Regions from separate parts of the Kitasatospora sp. NPDC002965 genome, predicted to be linked through region 2. Evidence: riboswitches for the same ligand, from Rfam matches in the RefSeq annotation. Region 2 holds a riboswitch; each other region holds the start of a gene.
What was found. Region 2 has a riboswitch for cobalamin ahead of ABZY91_RS11385 (cobalamin biosynthesis protein). Riboswitches for the same ligand answer to the same signal wherever they lie in the genome.

Region 1 (9,793 bases), on a different contig from region 2:
GGCGGCCGTCCGGTCCGCGCCAGCAGTCCGCAGGGCCGGTTCACCGACAGCGCCGCGCTGATCGACGGCCGGGAGCTGGTCGCGGCGGAGGCCACCGGGAAGCACCTGTTCCTCGGCTTCGCGGACGACGCGTGGGTGCACGTCCACCTCGGGCTGTACGGCGGCTTCACCTTCGGCGACGGGCCCGCTCCGGTGCCGGTCGGCCTGGTCCGGCTGCGTCTGGAGAACGACGACCACTTCGCCGACCTCCGCGGTCCCAACACCTGCGCGCTGATCACCGGTGCGGAGAAGGCGGCCGTCGCCGCCCGGCTCGGCCCCGACCCCCTGCGGGGCGATGCCGATCCGGAGCTCGCCTGGCGGCGGATATCCGGCAGCCGGACGACGGTCGCGGCGCTGCTGATGGACCAGAAGGTGCTGGCGGGGGTCGGCAACGTCTACCGCGCCGAGGTGCTGTTCCGGCACGGCATCGACCCGCACCGGGCCGGCCGCGACCTTCGCCGCGCCGAGTGGGACGCGATCTGGACGGACCTGGTCGCGCTGATGCACGAGGGTGTCGGCGCGGGCCGGATCGACACCGTCCGGCCGGAGCACACCCCGGAGGCGATGGGCCGCCCGCCGCGCGTGGACGACCACGGCGGCGAGGTCTACGTGTACCGGCGGGCCGCGATGCCGTGTCTGGTCTGCGGCACCGACGTCCGGACCGAGGAGCACGCGGCGCGGAACCTCTTCTGGTGCCCGTCCTGCCAGCGGGCGTAGCCGTTCCGGGCAGGTGACGGGGGCTCCGGGGCGGAGCCGCCCGGCAGCCGACCGGGTGCCGCCCGGCCGTCGCCCGGGGTGCCGACCCGGGGTTGCCCCCCTGCCCGGCCGGTCGGTCAGCCGGCCGCGGCGGCGCTCCCGGGCTCCACCCCGTCGGCCGGGTGGTCGGGGAACTCGACGTGCTCGTCACCGGCGCACTCGTCGAGCAGGGGGCGCATGGCCTCGTCCACAAGCCGGTAGCGCACCACACGTCCGTCCTTCTCCCCGGCCACCACGGCGGCGGTGCGCAGCAGGCGCAGTGCCTGCGAGACGGCCGGGTCGCGCATGCCGGTGGCGACCGCCAGGTCGCTGACGGCCAGGGGACCGGCCCGGTGCAGGGCGAGCAGCAGGGAGAGCCGCCCGGGGTCGGCGAGCAGGGAGAACCGCTCGGCCCAGGCGCGGACGTGGCCGGTGTCGCCGATCGCCGCGATCGCCTCGCAGACCCGGTGTCCGTCGATGGTGCGATGGCCCGCGCGGTCGGCCGGTACGAGATGCATGCCCGCATTCTTGCAGCCGGCGACCTGTGATCCTTGACACCTGCGCAGGTGCGCAGCCTTGCACGGGTGTTCGGGGACCTCTACGTTGATCCCCGCCGTGGTGCTCGGGAAGACCGGTGGAGGACCCCAGAGGTCCCAGTCCGGAGCGGCCCTCGCCACTGTGATCGGGGGAGTCGTCCGTGCCCACGACGCCACTGGGTGCCTCGCGCACCTGGGAAGGCGGGTACGGAAGCCCGTAAGCCAGGAGACCGGCCACGGCATCTCACGAAGTATTTCCACGAGGTGCTGGAGCGTGATCCCACGATGACCCTGCCCGAGACCGCCGCCGATCCCGCAGTGTCCACCGCCCTGCCGACCTTCCGCTGGAGACGGGCGGACACCCTCCGCACGGCCGGCCTGATGGGCGTGATCCTGGCCATGCACGTGGTGGCCTTCGGCACCCTGATCTTCCTGGTCGCGCCGGAGAAGTACGAGGTCGGAACCCAGGTCTTCGGGGTGGGCCTGGGCATCACCGCCTACACCCTCGGTATGCGGCACGCCTTCGACGCCGACCACATCGCGGTGATCGACAACACCACCCGCAAGCTCATGGCGGACGGCAAGCGGCCGGTCTCGGTGGGCTTCTGGTTCGCCCTCGGGCACTCCTCGATGGTCGTGCTGATGGCGGCCCTGGTCGCGGGCGGCGCCCAGCTCGCCGGCACGCTGATGGACGACGAGTCCACCACCCACCAGTGGCTGGGCGTGGTCGGCACCTCGGCCTCCGGCGTCTTCCTCTACCTGATCGGCGCGCTCAACCTGGCCGCGCTGTTCGGCATCCTCAAGGTGTTCCGCTCGATGCGCGCCGGGCGGTACGACGAGGCCGAGCTGGAGGAGCACCTGAACGCGCGGGGCCTCCTGGCCCGGGTGCTCAACCGGGCGACCCGTTCGATCACCCGGCCGGGGCAGATGTTCCCGGTCGGCATGGTGCTGGGCCTGGGCTTCGACACCGCGACCGAGGTGTCGCTGATGGTGATGGCCGGCTCCGGCGCCGCCTCCGGCCTGCCCTGGTACGCGATCATCTGCCTGCCGCTGCTGTTCGCGGCCGGGATGAGCCTGTTCGACACGCTGGACGGCACGTTCATGAACTTCGCCTACCAGTGGGCGTTCTCCAACCCGGTGCGGAAGGTGTACTACAACCTGACCATCACCGGGCTGTCGATCGCGGTGGCGTTCATCATCGGGACGATCGAGCTGGTCGGGGTGCTGCACGAGAAGCTCGACCTCACCGACCCGGTGAGCGGCTGGGTCGCGGAGATCTCGCTGGACAACGTCGGCTACGCGATCGTCGCGCTGTTCGTGGTGGTCTGGGCCGCGGCCATCGCGTACTGGCGGCTGGCGGGTGTCGAGCGGAAGTGGAGCCCGCAGGCGGTCCGGCCGGTGCCGGCCGCCGGACCGGTCGTCGAACCGGCCGGCGACGGCTCGTAGCCACGCGGGACCGGGCGGCGCCCGCCGGACGTCCCCACGGGTCCGGCGGGCGCCGTCCGCGTGCCCGGGTGGGGGCGTTCGGCGGGCGGATCGGGGTGCGGGTTCGTACGCTCGACCCATGTCTGATGCGTACGCGGGCCGGCGGGAGCGGTTGCGGGAGCACTGCAGTGCGACCGGGGCCGACGCGGCGCTGATCACCAGGGCGGCGAACGTGCGGTACCTGACCGGGTGCCCGCCGTGCGGCGCGACGCTGCTGCTCACCCGGGATCAGGTGCTGCTGACACTGCCGGACGACCTGCCGCCGGACGACACGGGGGAGCACCTGATCGCCCCGGACGTCACCCAGGTGCCGGTCGCGGCGGGCGCCGACACCGCGCTGGCCGCCGCCGCCTCCGTGGCGGGGCTGCGGGTGGGAAAGCTGGCGGTCGAGGAGCACGACCTGACCGTCACCCGGCACCGGGCGGTGGCGGGACTGGCCGAGGGGGCGCGGCTCGACGACCTGGGCCAGGCGGTGGAGCGGCTGCGGGTGGTGAAGGACGAGCACGAGATCGCCGACCTGCGGATCGCGGCCGAGATCGCCGACCAGGCGCTCGGCGAGCTGCTGGAGTCGATCCTGGTCGGCCGGACCGAGCGGCACCTGGCGATGGAGCTCGAACGCCGGATGATCGACCACGGCGCGGACCGGGCGGCCTTCCCGGTCTCGGTCGGCACCGGCAGCCACTCGGGCCAGCAGGCGCACCAGCCCACTGACCGGAGGGTGGAGGAGGGCGACTTCCTGACCGTGGTGCTCGGCGCGCGGTACCGCGGGTACGGGGTGTCGACGGCCCGGACCTTCGTGATCGGAGCGGCCCCCGCGCCCTGGCAGGTGGAGCTGCACCGGCTGGTGTTCCGCGCCCAGCGGGCCGGCCGGGAGGCGCTCGGACCGGGCGTCGAGCAGTGTGTGCCCGACCGGGCCGTGCGGGAGATCCTCAAGGCGGCGGGGCACACCGAGACCTCTCCGCGCCCGGTCGGTCACGGCATCGGTCTGGAGATCCGGGAGGCGCCGCGCCTCGGTCCCTCGGACATGGGTAAACTGGACAGCCGCGTGCCGGTCACCGTCGGTCCAGGAGTCCACCTCCCGGGCCGGGGAGGCGTCCGGATCGAGGACACGCTCGTGGTGCGCCCCCTTGAGGAGGGCGGGCCCGAGCTGCTCACCATCACCACCAAGGAGCTCCTCGCCCTGTGACCCAGGACGCAACCCCTTGGTTCCTTGACAGCTATATCCAGGAGTAAGTGCGCCCGTGGCTTCCACGAACGATCTCAAGAACGGCATGGTCCTCAAGCTGGAGGGCGGCAAGCTCTGGTCCGTCGTCGAGTTCCAGCACGTCAAGCCCGGCAAGGGCCCGGCCTTCGTGCGCACCAAGCTCAAGGAGGTCCTGACGGGCAAGGTCGTCGACAAGACCTTCAACGCCGGTACCAAGGTCGAGACCGCCAACGTCGACAAGCGTGGCATGCAGTTCTCGTACAAGGACGGCGAGAACTTCGTGTTCATGGACACGGACACCTACGACCAGATCCCGGTCGAGCCGGCCGTCGTCGGCGACGCCTCCAAGTACCTGCTGGAGGGCTTCGAGGCCCTGGTCGCCATGTACGAGGGCGCCCCCCTGTACATCGAGCTGCCGGCCTCGGTCGAGCTGCTCATCTCGCACACCGAGCCGGGCGTGCAGGGCGACCGCTCCACCGGTGGCTCCAAGCCGGCCACGCTGGAGACCGGCGCCGAGATCGCCGTTCCGCTCTTCATCGTCACCGGCGAGAAGATCAAGGTCGACACCCGCGACGGCAGCTACCTCGGCCGGGTGAAGTAAGTCCGTGTCGTCCGCACGCACCAAGGCCCGCACGCGAGCCTTCCAGATCCTGTTCGAGGCCGACCACCGTGGGGTCGACCCGCTGACGGTCCTCGCCGACTGGGTGGCCCGGGCCCGGGAGCCCAAGCCGGACGAGGGCACCCCGCAGGTGGGCGAGTACACGATGGAGCTGGTCGAGGGCTACGTCCAGTACGCCCGCCGCATCGACGAGCTGATCTCGCAGTACTCGGTCGGCTGGACGCTCGACCGGATGCCGATCGTGGACCGCAACGTCCTGCGGCTCGGCGCGTATGAGCTGATCTGGGAGGACGGCGTCCCTGACGCGGTCGTCCTGGACGAGGCGGTCGAGATCGCCAAGGAGTTCTCCACGGACGACTCCCCGGCCTTCGTCAACGGCCTGCTCGCCCGCTTCATGGAGCTGAAGCCCGGCATCCGCCGGTAGCGGCTCCCCACGTCACCGACGGCCGTCGGACCGGGAACGGTCCGACGGCCGTCGTGCGTTCTCCCGTGGTGGCGTATGTTGGTGCCCTACTCGCCAGTAACCCGGTGCGCCGGCGGCCCACGCCCGTCGGCGACCCCGCAGCGAAGGGCAGGCCACCCCCCATGACCACGGCGATCCGCAGCGAGTTCGACCAGGGCATCGCGCTGACCCCGCATCCGGACGAGTCCGGCCGGTACGACGGTGAACTCGGCGCCGGCTGGCAGATCGGCGGCGGCGTCAACGGCGGACTGCTTCTCGCGGTGGCCGGCCACGCGCTCGCGCTGGAGCACGGCTCCCGCCCGGAGAGCGCCGACCACGCCGACCCGGTCTCGATCAGCGGTTACTACCTCTCCGCCTCCACGCCCGGCCCGGCCACCGTCCGGACCGAGGTGATCCGCACCGGCCGCTCGCTCTCCACCGGCACCGCCTCGCTCAGCCAGGACGGCGTCGAGCGGCTGCGGGTGATCGCCACCCACGGCGACCTCGCCGCGATCGAGGGCGAGGTGCGCACCAGCGCCCGGCCGCCCCAGCTGCCGCCGCCGGACCAGTGCGTCGGCGTCGAGCACGCGCCCAAGGAACTCATCGCGCAGGCCGCCCTGTTGGAGCGGTTCGACATGCGGCTCGACCCGTCCACCATCGGCTGGGCGCTCGGTCAGCCGTCGGGGGAGGGGCGGATCCAGGGATGGTTCCGGCTCGCCGACGGGCGCGAGCCCGACCCGCTGCTCCTCCTGCTGGTCGCCGACGCGCTGCCGCCGGTCACCTTCGACCTCGGCATGCCGGGCTGGGCGCCGACCGTCGAACTGACCGTGCACCTGCGGGCCAAGCCCGTTCCGGGGTGGCTGCGGGTCGTGCACGCCACCCGGAACCTGGCCGGCGGGTACTTCGAGGAGGACGCCGAGGTCTGGGACGAGGCCGGCCGACTGGTCGCGCAGTCCCGCCAGTTGGCCCGGGTGCCGCGCCAGGCGTGAGGCTGCACGGGACGGGCGCGCGGTCGTGTCGGAGCGCCCGGCGTGCGGAGTGGGCAGGCAGGCGCGAGGCCGGTCGAGTGCGCCGGTTCTCCTGAGCCCGGAGTGATCGGGCCAGTACGAGGCGTGACCGAGCGACGGCGCGTGAGCCGGATGCGCGGGGCGTGACGGCCCGTCCGCACAACCGTGCGTGACTCCAAACACCCGATTCACCCTCGGTTACAGTCCTGTGACACGCCGTACGTGTGCGCCACGCGGGGTTGGGGAGGACAACGGTCGGCGGCGACCCCCGCCGCCGACCCGACCGCCGCCCGCCCGCCCGAGGAGTCCCGATGAGCCGCAACGGCCGCGCCCGCCGCACCCCCGACTGCACCGCCGCCGGTCCCCGGCCGCGGGCGCGCTCCCGGTACGAGCGGGCCGAGCGGGCGGACCGGGCGGAGCGGACCGAGGGGCACGAGCGGATCGAGGGACGCGACCGGCACCGGGCCGACAACGGAGGCCAGGCCTTCGTCATCGGCGTACTGGCCAGCGCGGCCGACTTCGAGCGGGCCCGCGCCTGGCAGCTCTCCGACGCCCCGGACCACGAGCAGTACCTGCACGAGACCGCCGAACTGCTCGCCGAGGCCCGGCGCCGCTTCGACACCGTCCGGGCCCGGATGTTCCACCCGCAGGACTTCGCCGACTTCTGTCTGCTGCACGGGCTCGACCCGGCCGAGCCGGCCGCCCGCGACCGGTACCTCGTCAACCCGCCGCTGCAGACCCAGCTCCTGGCCTACCAGGGTGAGGAGCTGGTCGGCGACTACGTCCCCCGGCTGGTCCGGGCCCGGGAGAACGGGCTGACGCTGCGCCATGCCGACCTCCTGCTCGACGGCGGGCTGTACGGGGAGCGCGACGAGGTGGTGCGGGCGGCCTACGAGCGCGGCGCCGAGGTGTTCCGCCGGATGCTGCTCGGCGCCGGCAGCGGGGTCTACGAACTGCGCCTCGCGGTGGACGCGCCCGGCGGGCGGCTCACCGCGGCGGCCCGGGTCCTCCAGTGGGAGGACGGTGTGGTGCGGATCAACGACGAGGACCTGGAGCTGCTCTGCGCGGTGCTCTGCACGGGGCTGGCCCGCGAGCTGCCGGCCCTGGCCGTGCTGCACGGCGCGCAGGGCTCTGCGGCGTCCTGCGGGGAGTACCGGCCGACGGCCTGGGCCTGGGCGAGCGAGGGCCGGGTGTGGGCGCCGGCGGGCGGCCCGGTCCGGCTGGACGGGGTGGCCGCGGAGCCGGGCTACCGGCTGGAGACGGTCTGCTGAGTGGTCTGCCGAGCGGTCCGCCGAGAGGTCCGCCGGGGGAGCGGCGGGCCGGCGGGGCGGGAAGCCGGGGCGGCCGGTGCGGGGTCGCCGAGGACGCGCCGCGGCGCGGCTCCCGGAAGGGGAGCCGCGCCGTGACGTTTCTGCTGGGTACTGACCCGGCCGCTGCTTCGGGTACTTCCGGTCTCCCGCGGCGGCGGGAGACGGTGCGGCGAGCCTCAGCCCGCCTCCTCCTCGCGCACCGCGCGGCGCGCGTCGGGGTTGAGCACACCCCAGGAGATCAGCTGCTCGGTGAGGATCGACGGCGACTGGTCGTAGATCACGGCGAGGGTGCGCAGATCGTCCTGGCGGATCGACAGCACCTTGCCGTTGTAGTCGCCGCGCTGGCTCTGGATGGTCGCCGCGTAACGCTGCAGCGGACCGGCCTTTTCGGACGGGACCTGGGTCAGTCTCTCCAGGTCGAGGACCAGGCGCGGCGGCGGCTCCGCCGCACCGCCGGGCGTCCCGCCGGGCAGCAGCTCCTGCACCGGGACCCCGTAGAACTCCGCCAGTTCGGCCAGCCGCTGCACGGTGACCGCACGGTCGCCGCGCTCGTACGAGCCGACGACGACTGCCTTCCAGCGCCCCTGGGACTTCTCCTCGACACCGTGCAGGGAGAGCCCCTGCTGAGTGCGGATGGCTCGGAGCTTGCCTCCGAGCTGCTTCGCGTAGTCGCTGGACATTGATCTCCCCGGACGAGATTGCTTCGCGTTCAGTGGTGGGTCACGGGCGATTGCCGGCGTCGCTACCGGTAGGTTCGACGCCCATCTCGTAACTCACTGTGAGGTTACGTAGAGTGAGGTAGTTGCGTCAAGCCGAATGGGGCAGTCGTGCGAATGGCCCGCATCAGCCGTGCGTCCGGCGCGTGAACCCGGAGAAGCGGAATGATGGCCGTCGGTTAGCCGGCGGCCGCGCTGATACGATGAACCGAGGCCACGCCACGTCGGCGGGGCCCTTCCAGACATCCTTTAAGACCCGTCCCGTGAGGCGGGGAAGGAGGTCCGCTTCGGCATGACCGCACACCACGAGACCGCTCCGCGACCGCCGCACCAGGTGCTGGACGGCACGGACATCGCCCGGGTCGTCACCCGGATAGCGCACGAGATCGTCGAACGCGCCAAGGGCGCCGAGGACGTCGTGCTGCTCGGCATCCACACCAGGGGCGTCCACCTCGCCAAGCGCCTGCACACCCGGCTGGCCCAGATCACCGGACGCGACATCCCGCTCGGCACCCTGGACATCACCATGTACCGGGACGACCTGCGGCTGAAGCCCGCCCGCGCCCTGGAGCACACCGAGATCCCGCCCGGCGGCATCGACGGCAGACTCGTCATCCTCGTCGACGACGTGCTCTTCTCCGGCCGCACCATCCGGGCCGCGCTCGACGCGCTCAACGACATCGGCCGGCCGCGCGCCGTCCAGCTCGCCGTCCTGGTCGACCGCGGCCACCGCGAGCTGCCGATCCGCGCCGACTACGTGGGCAAGAACCTGCCCACCTCGCTGCGCGAGGCCGTCCAGGTGCGGCTCGCCGACCGCGACGGCGTGGACGCCGTCCTGGTCGGGGACCGCGACTTCGCGGCCCGCTCCTCGCAGGCCCTGGCCGCCCAGCCGTCCGCACCGCACCTCCCGGAGTAGCCCGCGTGAAGCGCCACCTCGTCTCCGCCGCCGATCTCACCCGCGACGACGCGCTGCTCATTCTGGACACCGCCGAGGAGCTGGCCCAGCTCTCCGGTCGGGCCGTCAAGAAGCTGCCCACGCTCCGCGGCCGGACGGTCGTCAACCTCTTCTTCGAGGACTCGACCCGGACCAAGACCTCCTTCGAGGCCGCCGAGAAGCGGCTCTCCGCCGACGTCATCAACTTCTCCGCCAAGGGCTCGTCCGTCTCCAAGGGCGAGAGCCTCAAGGACACCGCGCTCACCCTGCAGGCCATGGGCGCCGACGCGGTCGTCATCCGGCACCACGCCTCCGGCGCGCCGGCCCGCCTCGCCCAGTCCGACTGGCTGCACGGCAGCGTGATCAACGCCGGTGACGGCACCCACGAGCACCCCACCCAGGCGCTGCTCGACGCGTTCACCATGCGCCGCCACCTCAACCCGGGCCACGGCCACGACCTCGCGGGCCGCCGGGTGACCATCGTCGGCGACATCCTGCACAGCCGGGTCGCCCGCTCCAACGTGCACCTGCTGACCACGCTCGGCGCCCACGTCACCTTCGTCGCCCCGCCGACGCTGCTGCCGATCGGCATCGAGAACTGGCCCTGCGAGGTCAGCTACGACCTGGAGAGCGTGCTCCCCAAGTCGGACGCCGTGATGATGCTCCGGGTGCAGCGCGAGCGGATGAACGCCGCCTTCTTCCCGACCGAGCGCGAGTACAGCCGCCGCTACGGCCTCAACGGAGCCCGGATGGCCCAGCTGCCCGG
Region 2 (9,793 bases):
CCCGGGCAAGGGCTTCTACCAGATGATGGACGGCGTCGAGGTCGGCCGGGTCAACGTGGCCGCGCGCGGCTGCGGCGTCGCGCGGCGCGCCTTCGAGCTGGGCATCACCTACGCCCAGCAGCGGAGCACCTTCGGCAAGAAGATCGCCGAGCACCAGGCGATCCAGTTCAAGCTCGCCGAGATGGCCACCAAGGTCGAGGCCGCGCACCAGATGATGGTGATGGCCGCCCGCAAGAAGGACGGCGGCGAGCGGAACGACCTGGAGGCCGGCATGGCCAAGTACCTCGCCTCCGAGTACTGCAAGGAGGTCGTCGAGGACTCCTTCCGCATCCACGGCGGCTACGGCTTCTCCAAGGAGTACGAGATCGAGCGGCTCTACCGGGAGGCCCCGATGCTGCTGATCGGTGAAGGTACTGCGGAGATCCAGAAGATGATCGTCGGGCGCCGGCTGCTGGAGGAGTACCGCATCGCGGAGTGAACCCGACCCGTTCCGTCGTACCCGACCCGTGCCGCGTGACCTGCGGCACGCCGGGCGGACGGTCCGAGGACGGCCGGTCGACGGGCGTGCGGGCCCGTCCCGGCACCGGGCCGTGCACCGGTCCCGCGCCTGGTCCGCCCGGGCCCGGCACGGCCCTCGGGGCGGCCCCGGGGCGTACGACTGCCGTCACGCGCCCCGGGGCCGCTCCGGCATGCCCTGCCGGACACTCTGCTGAGACAAGTGTCACCAGCTCTGCCCGGTCCCTTGGGAACCGGACGGGGGCGAGCTACGGTCGTATACACAGAGGCGCACCGGCGCCTCCAGCAGGACACATGAACGAGCAGGCGGGTTGCCCACCCACCGTGTGCTCCCGATAGCATCCACCGGGACAGCAGACGTCCCTCTATTACCCGATCCCGCGGTGGCCCCCGTCCAGCGGCCATGATCCCCCGCGACAAAGGTTTTCGATGCCCATCAGCCCGTCCCCTCACACCTCCGTCACGGACCGCGATGCCCTCGCAGCTCCGGCGGCCGGTCGGCGACCCCGCGTGACCATCGCGCGCGGAGCCACCCCCTGGTTCGTCCCCACCCTCGCCACGGCCGCCGTGACCACCGCCCTCACCCGGCGCAACGGCACGTGGGCCCTGGCGGCGGTGCCCGCCTGTGCGCTCGGCGCCGGCATGCTGTGGTTCTTCCGCGACCCCGAGCGTGAGATCGGCACGGGCAGAGTGATCTCCCCCGCCGACGGCGTGGTTCAGAGCATCGACGCGTGGCCGGACGGCCGCACCCGCGTCGCGATCTTCATGAGCCCGCTCAACGTCCACGTCAACCGCGCACCGCTGCCCGGCACGGTGACCTCCGTGGAGCACGTGCCCGGCGGCTTCGTCCCCGCCTTCAACAAGGACAGCGACCAGAACGAGCGGGTCGTCTGGCACTTCGACACCGAGCTCGGCGACATCGAGATGGTGCAGATCGCGGGGGCCGTGGCCCGTCGCATCGTGCCGTACGTCGACGCCGGTACCAAGGTCGAGCAGGGCGAGCGGATCGGTCTGATCCGCTTCGGCTCCCGGGTCGACACCTACCTGCCGGCCGGCGTCGAGGTCGGCGTCGAGGTCGGCCAGAAGACCACAGCCGGGGTGACGCGCCTTGACCGTGACTGATCCTGAAACGATCGTCGGCCTGGACGACGAGGAGACGGCGCTGCGCCGCCGCCGCTGGGCACGCGACCGCGAGCTGCGTGCTCCGCGTTCGCCGCAGCACCTCTCCACCGCCGACTTCCTGACCCTGGGGAACGCCGTCTGCGGCTTCCTGGCGATCTACTCGATCACCACCGGGGTGCTCGTCCCGCACATCACCAACCCGGGCGCCGCGCCGGACAAGCACAGTGCCGCCACCGCGGTGACGCTGCTGCTGATCGGCTCGATGTGCGACCTCTTCGACGGGCTGGTGGCGCGCAAGCTGCGCTCCTCCGCCCTCGGGGCGGAACTCGACAACCTGGCCGACCTGATCAGCTTCGGCATCGCGCCGGCCTACTTCGTCGCCGTCTGGGGCATGGTCTCGCCGGGCTCCAACAGCCGGCTCTCGGCGCTGATCGCGCTGACCGTGCTGCTCGCGGTGGTGCTGCGGCTCGCCCGCTTCTCCGCCGTGAAGATGCGACCCGGGGTGTTCCAGGGCATGCCCTGCCCGATGGGTGCGATGACGGTGATCGCCATCGTGCTGCTCGACCCGCCGTTCCTGCCCGGTCTGCTCGCCATCTTCGGCGTGGCGTACCTGATGGTCAGCCGGATCGAGTACCCGAAGCCGCAGGGGCTGCTGGCCACCGCGACGCTCTGCTGGATCGTGCTCTCCATCGGCTGCCTGGCGGCCTGGGCGACCGGCCTGAAGGGCGGCGACTACCTGCTGCACATCGGCGCGTTCGGCCAGATCGCGCTGGCCGCGATGGCCCCGCTGCTGGTCATCCGCCGCAAGGTGGGCCAGAAGGTCGGGGACGTGCGGGCACGCCGCGCGGAGTCCCGGATCGGCTGACGACCGACGAGACGCATGACGAAGGGCCCGGATCCCCCAGGGATCCGGGCCCTTCGTCATGTCGTGCGCCGCGCCGGGGGATCCCGGGCGGACCGCTCAGGCGCCGCCGCGGTGGACGCTGAAGGCCGAACGGCGCGCCGCGCGGGCCACCGCCGGGTCCGGGTGGACGCCGGAGACGGCGGTCAGCACCGAGGCCGCCCGCGGGTGTCCGGACTGCCGGGCCCGGGCGAACAGTCGCACCGGGTCACCGGCCGAGGCGCCCTCGACGTGGCCGACCAGCAGCTCCGTCTCCCCGTGGTCCAGCACGGCGGCGGCGGTGTCCACCCAGAGCCAGGCGGCGTCCTCCGCCCCCAGCACGTCGGCCGGCGAGACCCCCTCGTCCGAGCGCTCGGCGAGCCAGAGGAGCGCGTACGGGCGCAGCACCGGCTCGTCGACGGCGGCCCGGACGGCCTGCTCGGCGGTGGACCCGGCGACCCGGAGCGCCTCGAAGGCCAGGCCGCGGACCAGCGCGTCCTCGCCCTGCGCCGCCTCCAGCAGCTCGGCCACCGCCCGGTCGGCCGGGCGGGCCGCCAGCCAGGCGCGGTACTCGGCGCGGGCCGGGCCCGGCGAGTAGTCGGCGCAGGCGCTCAGCAGTTCCGGCGCGCTCTGCTCGATGTGGCCGGCGGCGGTCTGCGCGACGGTGCAGATCTCCTCCAGCTTGGCCCGCACCGCCCAGTGTCCGAGCGGCGACAGGTCGGCGGCGTTGTCCCGGCGGACCAGGGCGCCGACGGCGGCGAGGCCGTCCAGCATCCAGTCGAGGACGGCCGCCACGTCGGCGGGCGAGGCCGGGGTGTCGATCTGCGGCTCGCGGCAGGTGCCGCGGACCGCGGAGATCGCCGAGGCCGCGTGCGGGACGGGCGAGAGGCCGAAGGTGCTCTCGCCACCGCCGACCCGGCGCTCGTCCAGACCGCGCCGGAGCAGCTCCAGCAGCTCCATGTCGGCGACCGGGCCGTCCACCAGGTGCAGGAAGGAGAGCAGTTGCGGGGCCTGGTCGACGGCCTGCCCGGCGAGCACCGCGAAGACGCCGCGCAGGGCGGCGGGCGGGACCGGCGCGAGCAGGGTCCAGGCGTCGAACAGTGCCGACCAGCCGCGGACCACCGCCTCGTCGTCGTGCTCCCAGGCGTGCAGGCGCCAGCCGGGGACGGCGCCGCCGTCCCTGGCCTCGACCAGGCCGACCAGCAGCGCCTGGCCCCAGGCCTTGGCCGCGGCGCCCACCGTCATGGCGAGGGCGCGGCCGGCGGCCCGGGCGTCGTCGGGGAGCAGCTCGCCGCGCTTGTCGACCTCGTCGAGGTCGCCGGCCCAACGGGCGATCCGGACGGCGTCGACCAGCATGCGGCGGGCCAGCGGGGCGAGTTCGGCGGGTGCGGGGAAGCCCTCCGGCACGGGGACCCGGCCGCGGCCGGGTGCGGGGGCCGGGCCTCGTCGGCGGGGTACGCCGGAGGTCCCCGGCCTGGCGCCGGCGGGGCGGTGGGCAGTTCCGGGGAGACGGGTCACCGTCGCACCGGTACCGATCGTCGGCGGGAGCGGGGCATCACGGTCGCGCGGGTTCCGAGACGTCACGTCGAGCAGTCTTCCCCTTGTACCGGCCATCTGTCACATCCGGTTGCACGCGCGGGCCGGGCGGCGGGCGCGGGGCCTCCACAAGATCGGGCAACAGAGGCCAAACCGACTGGCTTGATCTTAGTGGCGGGTCCATGCCACTCGTGACCGGGGGAGGGAGGGAAGGGGAAGCGGGGAGGAAAGGGAGAGGGGAAGCGGCCGCGGCGACGGGGAGCCGCCGCGGCCGGGTGGACCGGGCCGGGCGCGCTCAGAGGAAGGGCGTGAGCCAACGGCGGAGGGTCTCCTCGTAGCGCTCCGGGTCGGTGTTCCAGAGTGCGGCGTGGTCACCGCCGGGAAAGGCCTGGAGGTTGACCACGTCCGGGCGCCTCCCGGCGAGGCGCTCGGCCGCGCGGAACGGGGCCACCGGGTCGTCCGGGCCGTGCAGCACCAGGGTGGGGACGCGCAGGTCGGTGCCGTCGGCGAGGCGCGCGAAGTCGGCCAGATCCAGGCCGGTGCGTCCCTCGGCGGCGAGCGCGCCCAGTTCGGCGGCCACGCCCCGGTAGCCGGCCCGGGCCGCACCGCGCCGCGCGCCGGCCGGCCAGTCCAGCACCGGCGAGTCCAGGATCAGGCTGCTGATCGAGCCTGCCCAGCCGGAGCGGGCCGCGGTCTGCAGGGCCGTGGTGGCGCCGAGCGACCAGCCGTAGAGGACGACCTTGCCGGCGCCGCTGTCCAGCGCGCGCCGGATCGCCGCCTCGACGTCGCGCCACTCGGTCTCGCCGAAGTGGCCGAGGCCGTCCGGGGAGGCCGGCGCACCCGCGTCGCCCCGGTAGCTGACGGCGAGCACCGGCAGGGCCAGCCGCCGGAGCAGCGGGAGCACCGGGAGAGCCTGGGAGCGGTCGGCGCCAGGGCCGTGCACCAGGATCACCCAGGTGCCCCGCGCGCCGTCCAGCCGCCAGGCGGGCAGCGCACCCAGCTCGCCCTCGACGGCGGTCTCGGTGAACGGGATCCCGAGCGCGGTGGTCGGGTCCCCGAGATGGACCCGGGGGGTGAAGCGGACCTCGGTACCGGGCGTGAGGGTGCCCCGGTCCGCCCGGAGCAGGCGGCGGGTGACGCCCTTCCCGTCGCTGTGCAGGACCTCGCCGACGACCGCGTGCCCGCCCTCTCCCCACTCCACGGCCCAGCGGCCGGGGCGTTCGCTCTCCGGGCCGCGGGTGAAGCCGACCCGCCCCGCGCCGAGGGTCAGGACCTGCACCGGGCCGGACCTCGCCCGGGCCGCGACGGCCGGGTGGACCATCCGCTCGGACGCCCGCCGGCCGATCACCAGCACGGCCGCCCCCGTACCGACGGCGGCGGCGGCCACGGTGGCCGCGATTCCCCAACGCATACTCGCTCCCCGCAGTTAAGTCCCGGTGCCGGAGGGTGTTCTGGCCCCAGTCCACTAGCGGCGGCGGCCGGTGGCCAGTAGGACACGGCCGTCCGTGTCAGATCGGGAGCAACGTCACACCGGGGCGAGAGCCTCCGGGGCGGGCCCGCGCGGGGCCGGGACGGGGGCCGCGCGAGGACCGGCGGTGTGACCGAACGCTCCGTGACCTCGGTTGACTCCCGGTTCGGGGGCGTGATGGGATCCTTCAGCCATACGGAGGCAAGCAGAGGAAGCCGGTGCGAGTCCGGCGCGGTCCCGCCACTGTCACCGGGGAGCACGTCCGGACAATGCCACGGCGAGCCGTCAGAAGCCGCTGGAAGGCCCGGGCGTGCGTCCGACCCGGAAGCCAGGAGACTCTCGCCCCCGGTACGTCGATCCAGGGCGCGGACCCTGAGTGAGGACACCCACGCGATGCAGCCTGCCCCGGCCGCGACGACCCGCCACCGCACCCCGCCGTGCGTCCGCTGACCCGCGCCGCCGCGTTCGCCGCGGGCGCAGTCGCCGGATACCTCGCCGACACCCGGCTCGGCGATCCTCGCCGCGGCCACCCGGTCGCCGTCTTCGGCACCGCCGCGAACCGGCTGGAACGGCGGATCTGGCGCGACGACCGCGCCACCGGCACCGCCTACACCGCGCTCTGCGTGGGCACCGTCACGGCCGGCGCCGTGGCCGCCGACCGGCTGCTCGGCCGCCGGCCGCTCGGGCGGGCCGCCCTGGCCGCCGCCGCGACCTGGACCGTGCTCGGCGGCACCTCGCTGACCCGGGAGGCCCGGACCATCGGCCGCTCGCTCGCCGCGGGCGACCTGACGGCGGCCCGGGAGCGGCTGCCGCACCTGTGCGGCCGCGACCCGAGCACCCTGGACGAGGCCCAGCTGGCCCGCGCGGTGGTCGAGTCGGTCGCCGAGAACACCGCCGACGCCGTGGTCAACGCGCTGGTCTGGGGCGGGCTCGCGGGCACACCGGGCCTGCTGGCGTTCCGCGCCGTCAACACCCTGGACGCGATGGTCGGCCACCGCTCGCCCCGGTACGCCCGGTTCGGCTGGGCCTCCGCGCGGCTGGACGACGTGGCCGGCTGGCCGGGCGCCCGGCTGACCGCGCTGCTGACCGTCGCCGCCGCGCCCGAACCGCGCACCGCCTGGCGGGTCTGGCGGCGGGACGGCTCCGCACACCCCAGCCCGAACGCGGGCCAGGCCGAATCGGCCTTCGCCGGTGCGGTCGGCGTCCGCCTGGGCGGGACGCTCCGGTACGGCGAGCGCGTCGAGCACCGGCCGGTGCTCGGCGAGGAGCTCCGGCCGGTCGGGGTGGACGACATCGAGCGGGCCTGCGTGCTCTCCCGACGGGTGGGCGCGCTGGCGCTGGGTACGACGGTCGCCGGGCATCTGCTGCTCCGGGCGGCCCTGAGCAGGAGAAGGGGTGGGGCATGAGCAACGCACTGCTGGTCGCCGGGACGACCTCGGACGCCGGGAAGAGCGTGGTCACCGCCGGCATCTGCCGCTGGCTGGCCCGTCAGGGCGTCCGCGTCGCGCCGTTCAAGGCGCAGAACATGTCGCTGAACTCCTTCGTCACCGCGGACGGCGCCGAGATCGGCCGCGCGCAGGCGATGCAGGCGCAGGCCGCCCGGGTGGAGCCCGAGGCGGCCATGAACCCGGTGCTGCTCAAGCCCGGCGCGAACGGCCGCAGCCAGGTCGTGCTGCTCGGCCGGGCGGTCGCCGAGGTCGGCGCGCTGGACTACCGCGACCGCAAGCCGGTGCTGCTGGAGCGGGCCCTGGAGTGCCTCGCGGACCTGCGCCGCCGGTACGACGTGGTGATCTGCGAGGGCGCCGGCTCGCCCGCCGAGATCAACCTGCGGGACCGGGACATCGCCAACATGGGCCTGGCCACCGCCGCCGGGCTGCCGGTCGTCGTGGTCGGGGACATCGACCGGGGCGGGGTGTTCGCGGCGATGTACGGGACGCTGGCGCTGCTCTCGGCCGAGGACCAGCGGCACGTGGCCGGCTGGTTCGTCAACAAGTTCCGCGGCGACGCGCGACTGCTCGCCCCCGGGCTGGAGATGCTCCGCGAGCTGACCGGCCGCCCGGTGCTGGGCACCCTGCCGATGCTGCCCGACCTCTGGCTGGACGCCGAGGACTCGCTCGACCTGTCCACCGTGGTCGACCGCACGGCCGGCCGCGGGCCGCTCGGCGCGGACGTGCTGCGGGTGACCGTGGTGCGCTTCCCCCGGCTGTCGAACTTCACCGACCTGGACGCGCTGGCCCAGGAGCCCGGGGTGCTGGTCCGCTGGGCCACCCGGCCCGAGGAGCTGGCCGACGCCGACCTCGTCGTGCTCCCCGGCACCCGGGCCACCGTCGCGGACCTCGCCTGGCTGCGCGAGCGCGGCCTGGAGACGGCGCTGAAGGCGCGGGCGGCGCAGGGCCGTCCGGTCCTCGGCGTCTGCGGCGGCTACCAGATGCTGGCGCGGACCGTCGTGGACGAGGTCGAGTCGAAGGCCGGCGCCGTGGAGGGGCTCGGCCTGCTGCCGACGCACGTCCGGTTCGGCGTCGAGAAGGTGCTGGGCCGGCCGGTCGGCGAGGCGTACGGGCAGCGGGTCGAGGGCTACGAGATCCACCACGGCGTGGTCACCGTCGAGGGCGGCACCCCCTTCCTGGACGGCTGCCGGGTGGGCTCCGTCTGGGGGACGACCTGGCACGGCGCGCTGGAGAACGACGGCTTCCGGCGCGAACTGCTGCGCGACGTCGCCGCATCGGCCGGCCGGGCGTTCGTCCCCGCGCCGGACACCTCGTTCGCGGCGGCGCGCGAGGCCCGGCTGGACCGACTGGGGGAGCTGATCGAGGAACACGCGGACACCGACGCACTGTGGAAGCTGATCGAAGGCGGGGTGCCGGCGGCCGGATCGCTGCCGTTCCTGCCGCCCGGGGCCCCTTGGGGAGAATCGTGAGCGAGAATCATGAGTGACGTCCGCTACCCGTTCACCGCGATCGTCGGCATGGCCGACCTACGGCTCGGGCTGCTGCTCAACGCCGTCTCGCCGGCGGTCGGCGGGGTGCTCGTCCGCGGCGAGAAGGGCACCGCCAAGTCGACCATGGTGCGCGCGCTGGCCGGCCTGCTGCCGTCCATCGCCACCGTCGACGGCTGCCGCTTCGCCTGCGACCCGGCCGCGCCCGACCCGCAGTGCCCGGACGGCGCGCACGCCGGCGCCGGGGCGTCCGCGCGCCCGGCCCGGCTGGTCGAGCTGCCGGTCGGCGTCTCCGAGGACCGGATCGTCGGCTCGCTGGACCTGGAGCGGGCGCTCGCCGAGGGCGTCAAGGCGTACGAGCCGGGCCTGCTGGCGCAGGCGCACCGCGGCGTGCTCTACATCGACGAGGTCAACCTGCTCCAGGACCACGTGGTGGACCTGCTGCTGGACGCCGCCGCGATGGGCCGCTCGTACGTCGAGCGCGAGGGCGTCTCGGTGCGGCACGCGGCCCGGTTCCTGCTGGTCGGCACGATGAACCCGGAGGAGGGCGAGCTGCGGCCGCAGCTGCTCGACCGGTTCGGCCTGACCGTCGAGATCGCCGCCACCCGGGAGCCGGTGGAGCGGGCCGAGGTCGTGCGCCGCCGCCTCGCCTACGACGCCGACCCGGCGGGCTTCGCCGACCGGTTCGAGGAGGACGAGCGGGCGCTCGCCCTGCGGATCACCACCGCCCGGGAGCTGCTGCCGAAGGTGGAGCTGACCGACGCGGCACTCCGCCGGATCACCGCCGTCTGCGCCGCGTTCGAGGTGGACGGGCTGCGCGCGGACATCGTGATGGCGCGCACCGCCGTCGCGCTGGCCGCCTGGTCCGGGCGCACCGAGGTGCTGGAGGAGGACGTCCGCAAGGCCGCGCAGCTGGCGCTGCCGCACCGGCGCCGGCGCAACCCCTTCGACGCGCCCGGGCTGGACGAGGAGCTGCTGGACCGGACGCTGGAGGAGCAGGCCCGGCAGGAGCAGGAGGAGGCCCGCGAGGAGCAGGCCCGGCAGGACGAGGAGGAGGCCCTCGCGGAGGGGCGGGCCGAGGCCCGGGAGTCGGACGAGGACCCCGACCCGGACCCCGGGGACGGCCCGGACGGCCCCGAGGGCGACGGACCCGGCCCCGACGGCGGTGGCGGCGCCCCCGAGCCGACCGGCCCGGACGGCCCGCCCGCCGGCGCCGACGCCACCTCCCCCGACGAGGACCCGGCGCTCCCGCAGCCCGTCCCGGCCCAGCACCCCTCCCCCGCCCGGGAGTCGGCGCCCGTCGCGGCCGGCGACCCGTACCGGACCCGGCTGTTCG
Region 3 (9,793 bases), on a different contig from region 2:
GCTCGGTGGCGGTGCCGTCGCAGTTCTTCTGGACGCCGGCCGCGCCGTACGTACCGTCCGCCGCACGCGGGTGGCCGGACCAGACGGCGGCCATCAGGTCCACCGCGTCGTCGGTGTACTGCCAGCCGACCGCGCAGGCGGGCCAGCGCCCTTCGGAGTAGGAGCGCGGGTTGCCGACGCCCCAGCCGCTCTGGCCGTACCCGGGGCCGAGGTCGGTCTCGACGAAGCCGGGCAGCTTGCCGGTGATGTCGGCGGCCTTCTTGTAGTAGTAGCCGACCGGCTTGGTGCCCCGGTAGTCGCCGTACTCGGGGTTGTAGCGCTCGTTGTGCCCCTCGATGTGCTGGCCGATCACCGTGCCGCCGGAGCGGCCGGACCGGGCCGTGGCCTCCAGGTCGGCGAGCAGCTGCTGGACGGCCCGGGCGTTCGGCGAGGCCTGCGGATCACGGGCCAGCAGGTCGCGGCCGACCTCGGGGGGCAGGGCGCGGCCGGCGCCGTTGAGGGTGAGTTCGCTGCGTCCGGTCGGCCCGGCGGGGCCGGGCGGCGGCGGGGCGGAGCGGTCGTCCCGGCCGCCGAGCACCAGCGCGCCGGTGGCGAGCACGGCGGCGGACACGGCCAGGGCGGCCGGCTTGCCGTGCAACGGGCGGGGCAGGGCCACGGGGCACTCCTCCGGAGACCGGGGTCGGCCGGGGGGCCCGGCGGCGACGCCCGGGCCGCCACGACCGGACACGCGTACGACTGACAGCCCGCGAGCCTGCCACACTCCCCCGCGTCCCGGCGAGCGGGCACGCGGGGGACGGCCGGCCGGGCCGGCGGCGGGCGGTCAGCCCGCCGGGGCCGCCGGCGGGGCCGCGGGCGTCTTGGCCCGCTGGAGCAGCTGGTTCTTCACGTGCTCGCCGAAGCCCGTGGCGGCCGCGGTCGCGGCGGCGTCCGCGGTGTTGCCGCCCTTGGCGGAACCCTCGACGGTGAAGTAGGCGTAGCGCCCCAGGATGCTCTTGGTGTTGGTGCAGCCCGGAGTGGCGCAGAAGACCGGCGCCCCCGGGGCGGCGGCGCCCTTGAGGTGGCCGACGTAGTTCTTCAGTGCCGTCTCGGCCTGGATCTTGTGGTCGAAGACGGCGACGCCGAGCGTCACCGCGCTGTCGCCGGAGACGTAGGTGGCCCGGAGGACCTGGCGGCAGCCCTGGTCGCCGAGCGCCCGGCCGAGACCGCCGACCGTGGAGTTGCCGTCCCAGCAGGGCGAGTCGAGCGAGACGACGGTCCGGTTCCAGGTGGCGCCGTTGACGGTCACGGTGAGCGCCGAGAAGAGCGCCGCCGCGTCCTGCGGGGCCGGGTCGGTGGAGGCGTCCCAGAGCGGCTTCGACGGGTCGTCGGGGGTCGCGCTCGGGGTGGGGGTCGGCGTCGGGGTGGACGTCGGGGTCGGCTTGGCGGAGCCGGTCGGAGACGGCGCCGGCTGCTGGGTGGCCCCGGTCGCGGTCGACGTGGGCCCGGCGATCGGCTTCTCGTCGCCGTCCTTGCCCAGCAGGAGCAGGCCGCCGGCGACGGCGCCGCCGATGATCAGGACGGCGACGGCCGCACCGATGATCTTCAACCGGGTCTTGCGCCGGTGCTCGGCCGCGTTGCGGTCGGCGAGCGCGGCCCAGTCCGGCTCGGTCTGCTGCGGCGGCGGCAGGTGCTGCGGCTGCGGCTGCGGCTGCGGCTGCGGCTGCGGAGGATGCTGCCAGTGGTGCGAGGGCACCGGCATCGGCGGCTGGGGCTGCACCGGAGGCTGCGGCGCGGGCGGCGGAACAGGCGGCTGAACGGGCGGCGGCACCTGGATCGACTGCGGCGGCTGCGGCGCCGCGGGCGCCGGCGGCCGGGCCGGCGGCGGCGCGGGCGGTCCGTACGACGCCGGAGGCGGTCCGAAGCCGCCCGGTGCCGGCGGCACGGCCTGGCCGCCGGAGGGCTGCTGCCCCGGCGGCACCGGTCCGGGTCCACCCGGCTGCTGGTTCTGTGCGCCCCCCGCACCGGCGGGAGGGGCCGGCTGCTCCCCCGGCGAAGCGGGCTGTCCAGACCACTCCCCGGGCACGCCCGTTCCGTCGCTCATGAGGCGAGATCGTAGGGCATGGCCCTGACCGGCGACCGCCCCGGTCACCATTCCGTTTCCGAATCCTGACAAGCCCCGGGGCGTCCGGAACCCCGGCCCGCGCCCCTTCCCGGCTCCCGCCCCGGTACCAGCGGTCATCGCGCCAACACGCCGCGCTGCACAACATGTGGTGTCGCATCGAGAGAGCACCACTAGATGTATGCTCGACCCTGCTGTCGACGCAGGGGAACCCGGTGCAAGTCCGGGACTGCCCCGCAGCGGTGAGCGGCCGTCTCCCCATGGGAGCCCGCGAGTCCGAGTACCTGCCGACGGTGTGCGAGCGCCTCCCCGCAGAGGCCCCAGCACGAGCACCACCTTCCGGGCCTCGCGGGCGGGCCGGGGACGACACGCCGCGCGACGCCACGGGCGCCCGCGCCGTCCTCCCCTGCCCCGAACGGCCCGGCCCCCCGATCTACCGACGCCGATCGCCGCCAGGAGAGAGCGCCTTGACCACCGCTGCCTCAGTCACCCTGCCCGCCCAGGGTTCCAGCTCCGCCCCCGCCGACCGTACGGTCTCCGACCCCGGTGGCGCGCTCCTCCGAGTGCTGACCGACCGCAGCGTCGACCTCCCCCAGGTGGACCCGGGTCACGTCGCCGCCGCCGCGCTGCGCGGCCGCAACGCCGGCTCGGACTTCGCCGAGCTGCGCGGCCTGGCCATCGACGCCGCCGCGTCGATGATCGCCGAGGACCCGCAGTACTCGAAGCTGGCGGCCCGGCTGCTCGCGCTGGAGATCGTCGACGAGGCGGCGACCCAGGGCGTGGTCTCCTTCTCCACCTCGATCACCGTCGGCCACGCCGAGGGCCTGATCGGCGACACCACCGCCGCGTTCGTCGCCAAGCACACCGAGGCGCTGAACGCCCTGGTCGACCCGGCCGGCGACGACCGCTTCGAGTACTTCGGCCTGCGCACCGTGCAGTCCCGCTACCTGCTGCGTCACCCGATCACCCGCAAGGTCGTCGAGACCCCTCAGCACTTCCTGCTCCGCGTCGCCTGTGGCCTGGCGGTCGGCGACAACGAGCAGTCGGTGCGCGAGGTGGCCGAGCTGTACCGCCTGATGAGCCGGCTGGAGTACCTGACCTCCTCGCCGACCCTCTTCAACTCCGGCACCCGGCACCCGCAGATGTCCAGCTGCTACCTGCTGGACTCGCCGCTGGACAACCTGGACTCGATCTACTCGCGGTACGCCCAGATCGCCCGCCTCTCCAAGCACGCCGGCGGCATCGGCCTCTCCTACTCGCGGATCCGCTCGCGCGGCTCGCTGATCCGGGGCACCAACGGCAAGTCGAACGGCATCGTCCCGTTCCTGCGCACCCTCGACTCCTCGGTCGCCGCCGTCAACCAGGGCGGCCGTCGCAAGGGCGCGGCCTGCGTCTACCTGGAGACCTGGCACGCGGACATCGAGGAGTTCCTGGAGCTCCGCGACAACACCGGTGAGGAGGCGCGCCGCACCCACAACCTCAACCTCGCGCACTGGATCCCCGACGAGTTCATGCGCCGGGTCAACGCCAACGCCGACTGGTCGCTGTTCTCCCCGGCCGACGTCCCCGAGCTGGTCGACCTGTGGGGCGCCGACTTCGACGAGGCCTACCTCAAGGCCGAGCTGGCCGGCAAGGCCGTCCGCACCATCCCCGCGCAGACCCTGTACTCCCGGATGATGCGCACCCTCGCGCAGACCGGCAACGGCTGGATGACCTTCAAGGACGCGTCCAACCGCGCCGCCAACCAGACCGCGCTGCCCGGTCGCACCGTCCACTCCTCCAACCTCTGCACCGAGATCCTGGAGGTCACGGACGACTCCGAGACCGCCGTCTGCAACCTCGGCTCGGTCAACCTCGGCGCCCACGTCGCCGCCGGTGCCACCGCCGCCGACCTGCTGAACGCGATGGACTGGGAGCGTCTGGACGCGACCGTCCGCACCGCCGTGACGTTCCTCGACCGCGTGGTGGACATCAACTTCTACCCGACCCCCGAGGCCGGCGCCTCCAACTCCCGCTGGCGCCCGGTCGGCCTCGGCGTGATGGGCCTGCAGGACGTCTTCTTCCGGCTCCGCCTGGACTTCGACTCCGCCGAGGCCAAGCAGCTCTCCACGCTGATCGCCGAGCGCATCATGCTCACCGCGTACGAGCGCTCCGCCGACCTGGCCGAGCAGCTCGGCCGCCACGAGGCGTACGCGGAGACCCGCGCCGCCCGCGGCGAGCTGCACATCGACCACTTCCCGAGCGCCGCGCCCGAGTGGGCCGACCGCTGGGAGGCCCTGCGCACCCGCGTCGCCTCCACCGGCCTGCGCAACTCGCTGCTCCTGGCGATCGCCCCGACCGCGACGATCGCCTCGATCGCCGGCGTGTACGAGTGCATCGAGCCGCAGGTGTCCAACCTGTTCAAGCGCGAGACCCTCTCCGGCGAGTTCCTCCAGGTCAACCCGTACCTGGTGCGCGAGCTCAAGGAGCTGGGCGTCTGGGACCAGCAGACCCGGGACGCGCTGCGCGACGCCAACGGCTCGGTCCAGGAGCTCGGCTGGCTGCCCGCCGGGGTCCGCTCGCTGTACCGCACCGCCTGGGAGCTCCCGCAGCGCGCGCTGATCGACCTGGCCGCGGCCCGCATGCCGTACATCGACCAGAGCCAGTCGCTGAACCTGTTCATGGCCGCCCCGACCATCGGCAAGCTCAGCTCGATGTACGCGTACGCCTGGAAGGTCGGTCTGAAGACCACCTACTACCTGCGCTCGCGCCCGGCCACCCGGATCGCCCAGGCCGCCTCCGGCGCCGCCCGCGCCGCCGCCCCGGTCCCGGCCGGTCCCGTCGCCGTCACCGTCGGCGCCCCGACCCTCACCCCGGAGGAGGAGGCCGCGCTGGCCTGCTCCCTGGAGAACCCCGAGTCCTGCGAGGCCTGCCAGTAATGTCCGACGCCCAGAAGATGCTGCTCGACCCCGGCTTCGAGCTGACCCTGCGCCCGATGCGCTACCCGTCGTTCTACGACCGGTACCGGGACGCGATCAAGAACACCTGGACCGTCGAGGAGGTGGACCTGCACTCCGACGTCGCCGACCTCGCCAAGCTGAGCGAGGGCGAGCGGCACATGATCGGCCGCCTGGTCGCCTTCTTCGCCACCGGTGACTCGATCGTCGCGAACAACGTGGTGCTGAGCCTCTACAAGCACATCAACTCCCCCGAGGCCCGGCTCTACCTGTCCCGACAGCTGTTCGAGGAGGCCGTGCACGTCCAGTTCTACCTGACGCTGCTGGACACCTACCTGCCCGACCCCGAGGACCGCAACGCGGCCTTCGCCGCGGTGGAGAACATCCCCTCCATCCACCAGAAGGCCCAGTTCTGCTTCAAGTACATGAACGCGGTCGACCACATCGACTCGCTGCAGACCAAGGAGGACCGCCGCGCGTTCCTCCTGAACCTGATCTGCTTCGCGGCCTGCGTCGAGGGCCTGTTCTTCTACGGCGCCTTCGCGTACGTGTACTGGTTCCGCAGCCGCGGCCTGCTGCACGGCCTCGCCACCGGCACCAACTGGGTGTTCCGCGACGAGTCCATGCACATGGACTTCGCCATGTCGGTGGTGGACACCGTCCGCGCGGAGGAGCCCGACCTCTTCGACGAGAAGATGGCCCAGCAGGTCACCGAGATGCTGGAGGAGGCCGTCGAGGCCGAGCTCCAGTTCGCCCAGGACCTGTGCGGTGACGGCCTGCCCGGCATGAACACCGAGTCGATGCGCGAGTACCTGCAGGCCGTGGCCGACCAGCGGCTCGCCCGCCTGGGCCTGCCGGTCCGGTACGGCTCCACCAACCCGTTCGGGTTCATGGAGCTGCAGAACGTCCAGGAGCTGACCAACTTCTTCGAGCGCCGGGTCTCCGCCTACCAGGTCGCCGTCGAGGGCTCGGTCTCCTTCGACGACGAGTTCTAGGCCCCTCCCGGCCCCGGCCCGCCGGGGCCGACGCCCGCCGCCCCGTACGGAACCTCCGTACGGGGCGGCGGCGTTCGGGGCGCCCGTGCCGCGCCGGACACGGCGAAGGGCCGGGGAGCGGTTGCGGCTCCCCGACCCTTCGTCAACTCCCCGGGATGCGTCAGTCGTTCGAGACCGTCGCGTACCGCGGCGTGCCCTCGGCCATCTGCCGCAGCGCGTCCTTGCGGTCCCGCTTCGACAGCTTGTCGATGTAGAGGAACCCGTACAGGTGGTCGGTCTCGTGCTGGAGGCAGCGTGCGAAGAAGCCGGTGCCCTCCACCCGGACCGGGTTGCCGTCCTTGTCCCGGCCGGTCACCGCCGCGTAGTCCGGGCGGGCCAGCTCGGCGTACGCGGTCGGCACCGAGAGGCAGCCCTCGTTGCCGTCGTCCAGCACGCGGCGGCGGTCCGCCGGGTACTCCTCCAGCACCGGGTTGATCACGTGGCCGACGTGGCGGACACCCTCGTCGTCCGGGCAGTCGTAGACGAAGACCTTGAGGTCCACGCCGATCTGGTTGGCGGCCAGGCCCACGCCCTCCGCCGCGTACATCGACTGGAACATGTCGTCGATCAGCCCGGACAGCTCGCCGTCGAAGGCGGTCACGTCCTTCACCTCGCGGTGCAGGACCGGGTTGCCGAAGACGGTGATCGGGCGCGCGGTCCCCCTGGAGAGGTCCGGCTCCTCGCCGACCACCTTCACCGGCTGGTCCCCGCCCTGCTCGGGCTCGTGATCATGGTCGTGCTGGTGGTCGTGCTGCTCCGCCATCGCTGCTTTCCGCTTCCGCTTCCGTCGACTGCCGTGCCCGTGGACTGCCACGCTGTACCGGTCAAGGGTAAGCGGCCCGGTCAGCAGACTTCTTCGAGATCCCGATATGCCCGGGTTCCGGGCGCAGCGTCCGCCCAGCGGTCCAGCAGTGTCCGCACCAGACGGGCCGGCGCGGCGATCCCGCACTCGCGCTCGACCAGCCACGACATCCCGCCCGCGCCCTGGCTCAGATGGCTCAGGTGGCCCGGGTGCGCGGCGTCGCCGTCGTCGTGCGGGTCGTGGTGGGCGGTGTGCCCGTCGTCCGAGGCCATCCGGCTCTCCGAACAGGCACGGCACAGCAGCCGCACCGAGGACGTCCAGTCCTCCGCCGCGTAGCCGGCGTCCGCGACCAGCCGCTCCAGGGCGTCCCGGTCGGCCGCCGTCGCCGCCTGCAGCAGCACCACGTAGGTCGGCACCGGGGACGGCGCCCACAGCTCGATCTCGTCGAACACCGGGTAGGCGACCCCGTCGGTGACCCGTTCGCCGTGCGGTGCGCCGTCGTGCAGGACCACCTCGCCCCAGCGCCGGCCGGAGGACGGCAGCGGGATCGACAGGACCTCGATCCGGGCCGGGTCCAGTCGGCGGCCCCAGACCACCTCGGACTCGCCGTCCGGGGAGAGCCGCACCGGCGTCGTCCCCAGGTCCAGGCTGACCGGTCCGTCCGGCTGTCCGCCGGGACCGCCGGGCAGCCGTAGCCCGTACGCCTGCCAGGCCCGCCGGGCCAGCGCCCAGTCCTGCAGTGCCGTCGCCGTGATCCCGAGGTTCCACCAGTCCGGGGCGCCCTGTTCGCGGTCGAGCAGCGCCACCGCGCGCAGCCCGGCCGCCCGCGCCTGCTCCCAGTCGCGGCGGAACTTGTGCAGCAGCGCGAGGTTGAACCACGAGTCCGACAGCCACGGCTCCAGGTCGGCCGCCATCACCAGCAGCGCGCCGGCGTCCTCGTAGCGGCCGTCACCGATCAGCGTGAAAGCCCGGTCCGTCGTCTGCCGCCAGGTGGCGGACGGCCGGTGTCGTGCCCGGTGGAAGATCCTCACGTTCGTCCCTGCCGTCGTCGTCCGCTCAAGTCCCGTGTCCGCTCCCGCGTCCGGGGCCCGGTGCCCCGGGTCGGTGTTCCACGCTACGACCGCATCCAACCACGCCCACCGCCGCGCGCGCTTCCCACCGCCGCGGTTGCCCGGCGCCGGTCCCCACCCCCAGCCTGCCCGCACCGCCCCGCCGGCTCAACCCCGGACGGCACGCCGTCCCCGCCCGGCGGCCCCGCGCCCGGGCTACCCGCGCACCCGGACCAGCGCGTCCACCACCCGGGCGTCGTACACCCGCCCGCGCCCCAGTCGCAGCACCTCCAGGACCTCCAGCCGGCCCACCGCCTCACCGGCCCCGCGCCCCCGCGCCGCCGTCAACAGGTCGTCGTGCGCGTTCGCCACCCGGATGATCCTCGCGGCCAGCGGCACCGCCCGGCCGCCGCCGTCCGCCCCGGGCCACGGGTCGGCCAGCCGGGCGACCTGCTCGGCGACCTGCCGGGGTACGCCGGTCCGGCGGATCACCTCGCTGCCGAGCCGGGCGATCCGCTGCTGTTCGTCGTCCGGCAGCAGCGCCGTCGCCCCGCCGGGCACCGGCTCGACCAGCGACAGCTGCCCGACGTCGTGCATCAGCGCCGCGTACTCCAGCAGCGCGAGTTCCCGGGTGCCCAGGCCCAGCTCGCGGCCGAGCGCACAGGCGGTGTCGGCGACCCGTCGGGCGTGCCCGGGGGGTGTGTACCCGGCCACCTCGGTGGCCTTGGCGAGGCTGGCGATGGTCTGCCCGGTGGTGGCCCGGACGGCCGCCGCCCGTCGGAACGACACCTGCGCCAGCAGCAGCGGCGCGCAGAACAGCGGCAGCGCCCAGAGCCCCACCTCGCCGGCGGCCAGGCTGACCAGCATGCCGGTGGCGACGATCGCCGAGCCGATCCCGAACAGCGAGCGCAGCTCGTCCTCCAGCACCGCCGGGAACCGCAGCCCGCTGCGGGCCCGGCGCAGCAGCGCCGCCAGGGTGACGTCGCAGAGCGCGGCGAGCGCGGCGACCGCGGTCAGGAACGCCCCGTACGCCGGGCCGTCCGCGGAGTACCGGTCGACCACCCCGCTGTTGTAGAGCGGCTGGAACACCGCGGCCGCGAAGGCGGCGCCGAGCAGCCGCCGCGCCGCGCCGTCCCAGCGTGCGCGGTCGCCCCAGGGCCGGCGGCGGTGCCGGTGCCGCCGGTCCCCGCGCGGGCCCGGCACCGCCGCCCGCAACGCGGCGGGCAGCAGGGCGAGGAGCAGGCCGACGCCGGTCACCGCCACCACCTGGAGGACCCCGTGCGCGGTCGGCAGCCCGCGCAACGGCCCGAGCAGCGCGTACGCGAGCGCACCGGCGGCCCCGATCGGCGCCTGCTCGCGGTCACCGGGAAGGGTGATCCGGACGCACTCGCCGAGCGCGATCAGCACGGTGAAGGCCAGCGCCACACCGGGCTCGGCCACCCCCCGGACCGCCACCGCACCCAGTGCGGCGGCCAGCAGCGCGAGCGCCCCGGCGTGCACCACGCGCACCGGGCCCGTGCTCGGCGCCCGCACGCCCGCCCCCCGCGCCCGGTCGGTCGCCGCGCTCACGGCTGCCCGGTCGTCGGCACGGTGCCGCCCTGGGCGGGGACGCCGCGCGGGGCCGCCCGGACCGGTTCGGGGACGCCGAGCGGGATGTCCGGCACCGCCCGGATGCAGTCGGCGGGCGGCGGCAGCACCGGCTGCCAGTCGTGGACGGCCAGCGCGGAGACCAGCGCCCGCACCATCACCGGATCGAACTGGCTGCCCGAGCAGCGCTCCAGCTCCGCGACCGCCTCCGTGACCGGCCTGCCCCGCCGGTAGGAGCGGGTGGAGGTCATCGAGTCGAACGCGTCCGCGACCGAGATGATCCGGGC

Region 1: linked by a shared signal. The riboswitch ahead of ABZY91_RS38640 (HoxN/HupN/NixA family nickel/cobalt transporter) and the one ahead of ABZY91_RS11385 (cobalamin biosynthesis protein) in region 2 are both predicted to bind cobalamin.
Region 3: linked by a shared signal. The riboswitch ahead of ABZY91_RS03220 (ribonucleoside-diphosphate reductase subunit alpha) and the one ahead of ABZY91_RS11385 (cobalamin biosynthesis protein) in region 2 are both predicted to bind cobalamin.

The regions. Positions count from the first base shown of each region.
Region 1 covers NZ_JBEXNT010000185.1:1,005-10,797, forward strand. The annotation lists gene ABZY91_RS38630 (DNA-formamidopyrimidine glycosylase family protein) at 1-756, shown strand, start outside; gene ABZY91_RS38635 (metalloregulator ArsR/SmtB family transcription factor) at 873-1,292, opposite strand; cobalamin riboswitch at 1,374-1,564, shown strand; gene ABZY91_RS38640 (HoxN/HupN/NixA family nickel/cobalt transporter) at 1,596-2,756, shown strand; gene ABZY91_RS38645 (aminopeptidase P family protein) at 2,875-3,981, shown strand; gene efp (elongation factor P) at 4,037-4,600, shown strand; gene nusB (transcription antitermination factor NusB) at 4,605-5,042, shown strand; gene ABZY91_RS38660 (thioesterase family protein) at 5,204-6,049, shown strand; gene ABZY91_RS38665 (hypothetical protein) at 6,379-7,338, shown strand; gene ABZY91_RS38670 (transcriptional regulator) at 7,554-8,057, opposite strand; gene pyrR (bifunctional pyr operon transcriptional regulator/uracil phosphoribosyltransferase PyrR) at 8,386-9,009, shown strand; gene ABZY91_RS38680 (aspartate carbamoyltransferase catalytic subunit) at 9,015-9,793, shown strand, end outside.
Region 2 covers NZ_JBEXNT010000020.1:11,760-21,552, reverse strand. The annotation lists gene ABZY91_RS11410 (acyl-CoA dehydrogenase family protein) at 1-478, shown strand, start outside; gene ABZY91_RS11405 (phosphatidylserine decarboxylase) at 946-1,638, shown strand; gene ABZY91_RS11400 (CDP-alcohol phosphatidyltransferase family protein) at 1,679-2,503, shown strand; gene ABZY91_RS11395 (hypothetical protein) at 2,600-4,102, opposite strand; gene ABZY91_RS11390 (alpha/beta hydrolase) at 4,350-5,465, opposite strand; cobalamin riboswitch at 5,730-5,861, shown strand; gene ABZY91_RS11385 (cobalamin biosynthesis protein) at 5,960-6,928, shown strand; gene ABZY91_RS11380 (cobyric acid synthase) at 6,925-8,439, shown strand; gene ABZY91_RS11375 (putative cobaltochelatase) at 8,449-9,793, shown strand, end outside.
Region 3 covers NZ_JBEXNT010000004.1:86,192-95,984, forward strand. The annotation lists gene ABZY91_RS03210 (glycosyl hydrolase) at 1-655, opposite strand, end outside; gene ABZY91_RS03215 (hypothetical protein) at 821-1,756, opposite strand; cobalamin riboswitch at 2,263-2,405, shown strand; gene ABZY91_RS03220 (ribonucleoside-diphosphate reductase subunit alpha) at 2,590-5,016, shown strand; gene ABZY91_RS03225 (ribonucleotide-diphosphate reductase subunit beta) at 5,016-6,029, shown strand; gene def (peptide deformylase) at 6,190-6,831, opposite strand; gene ABZY91_RS03235 (hypothetical protein) at 6,912-7,901, opposite strand; gene ABZY91_RS03240 (HD domain-containing protein) at 8,136-9,428, opposite strand; gene ABZY91_RS03245 (HD-GYP domain-containing protein) at 9,485-9,793, opposite strand, start outside.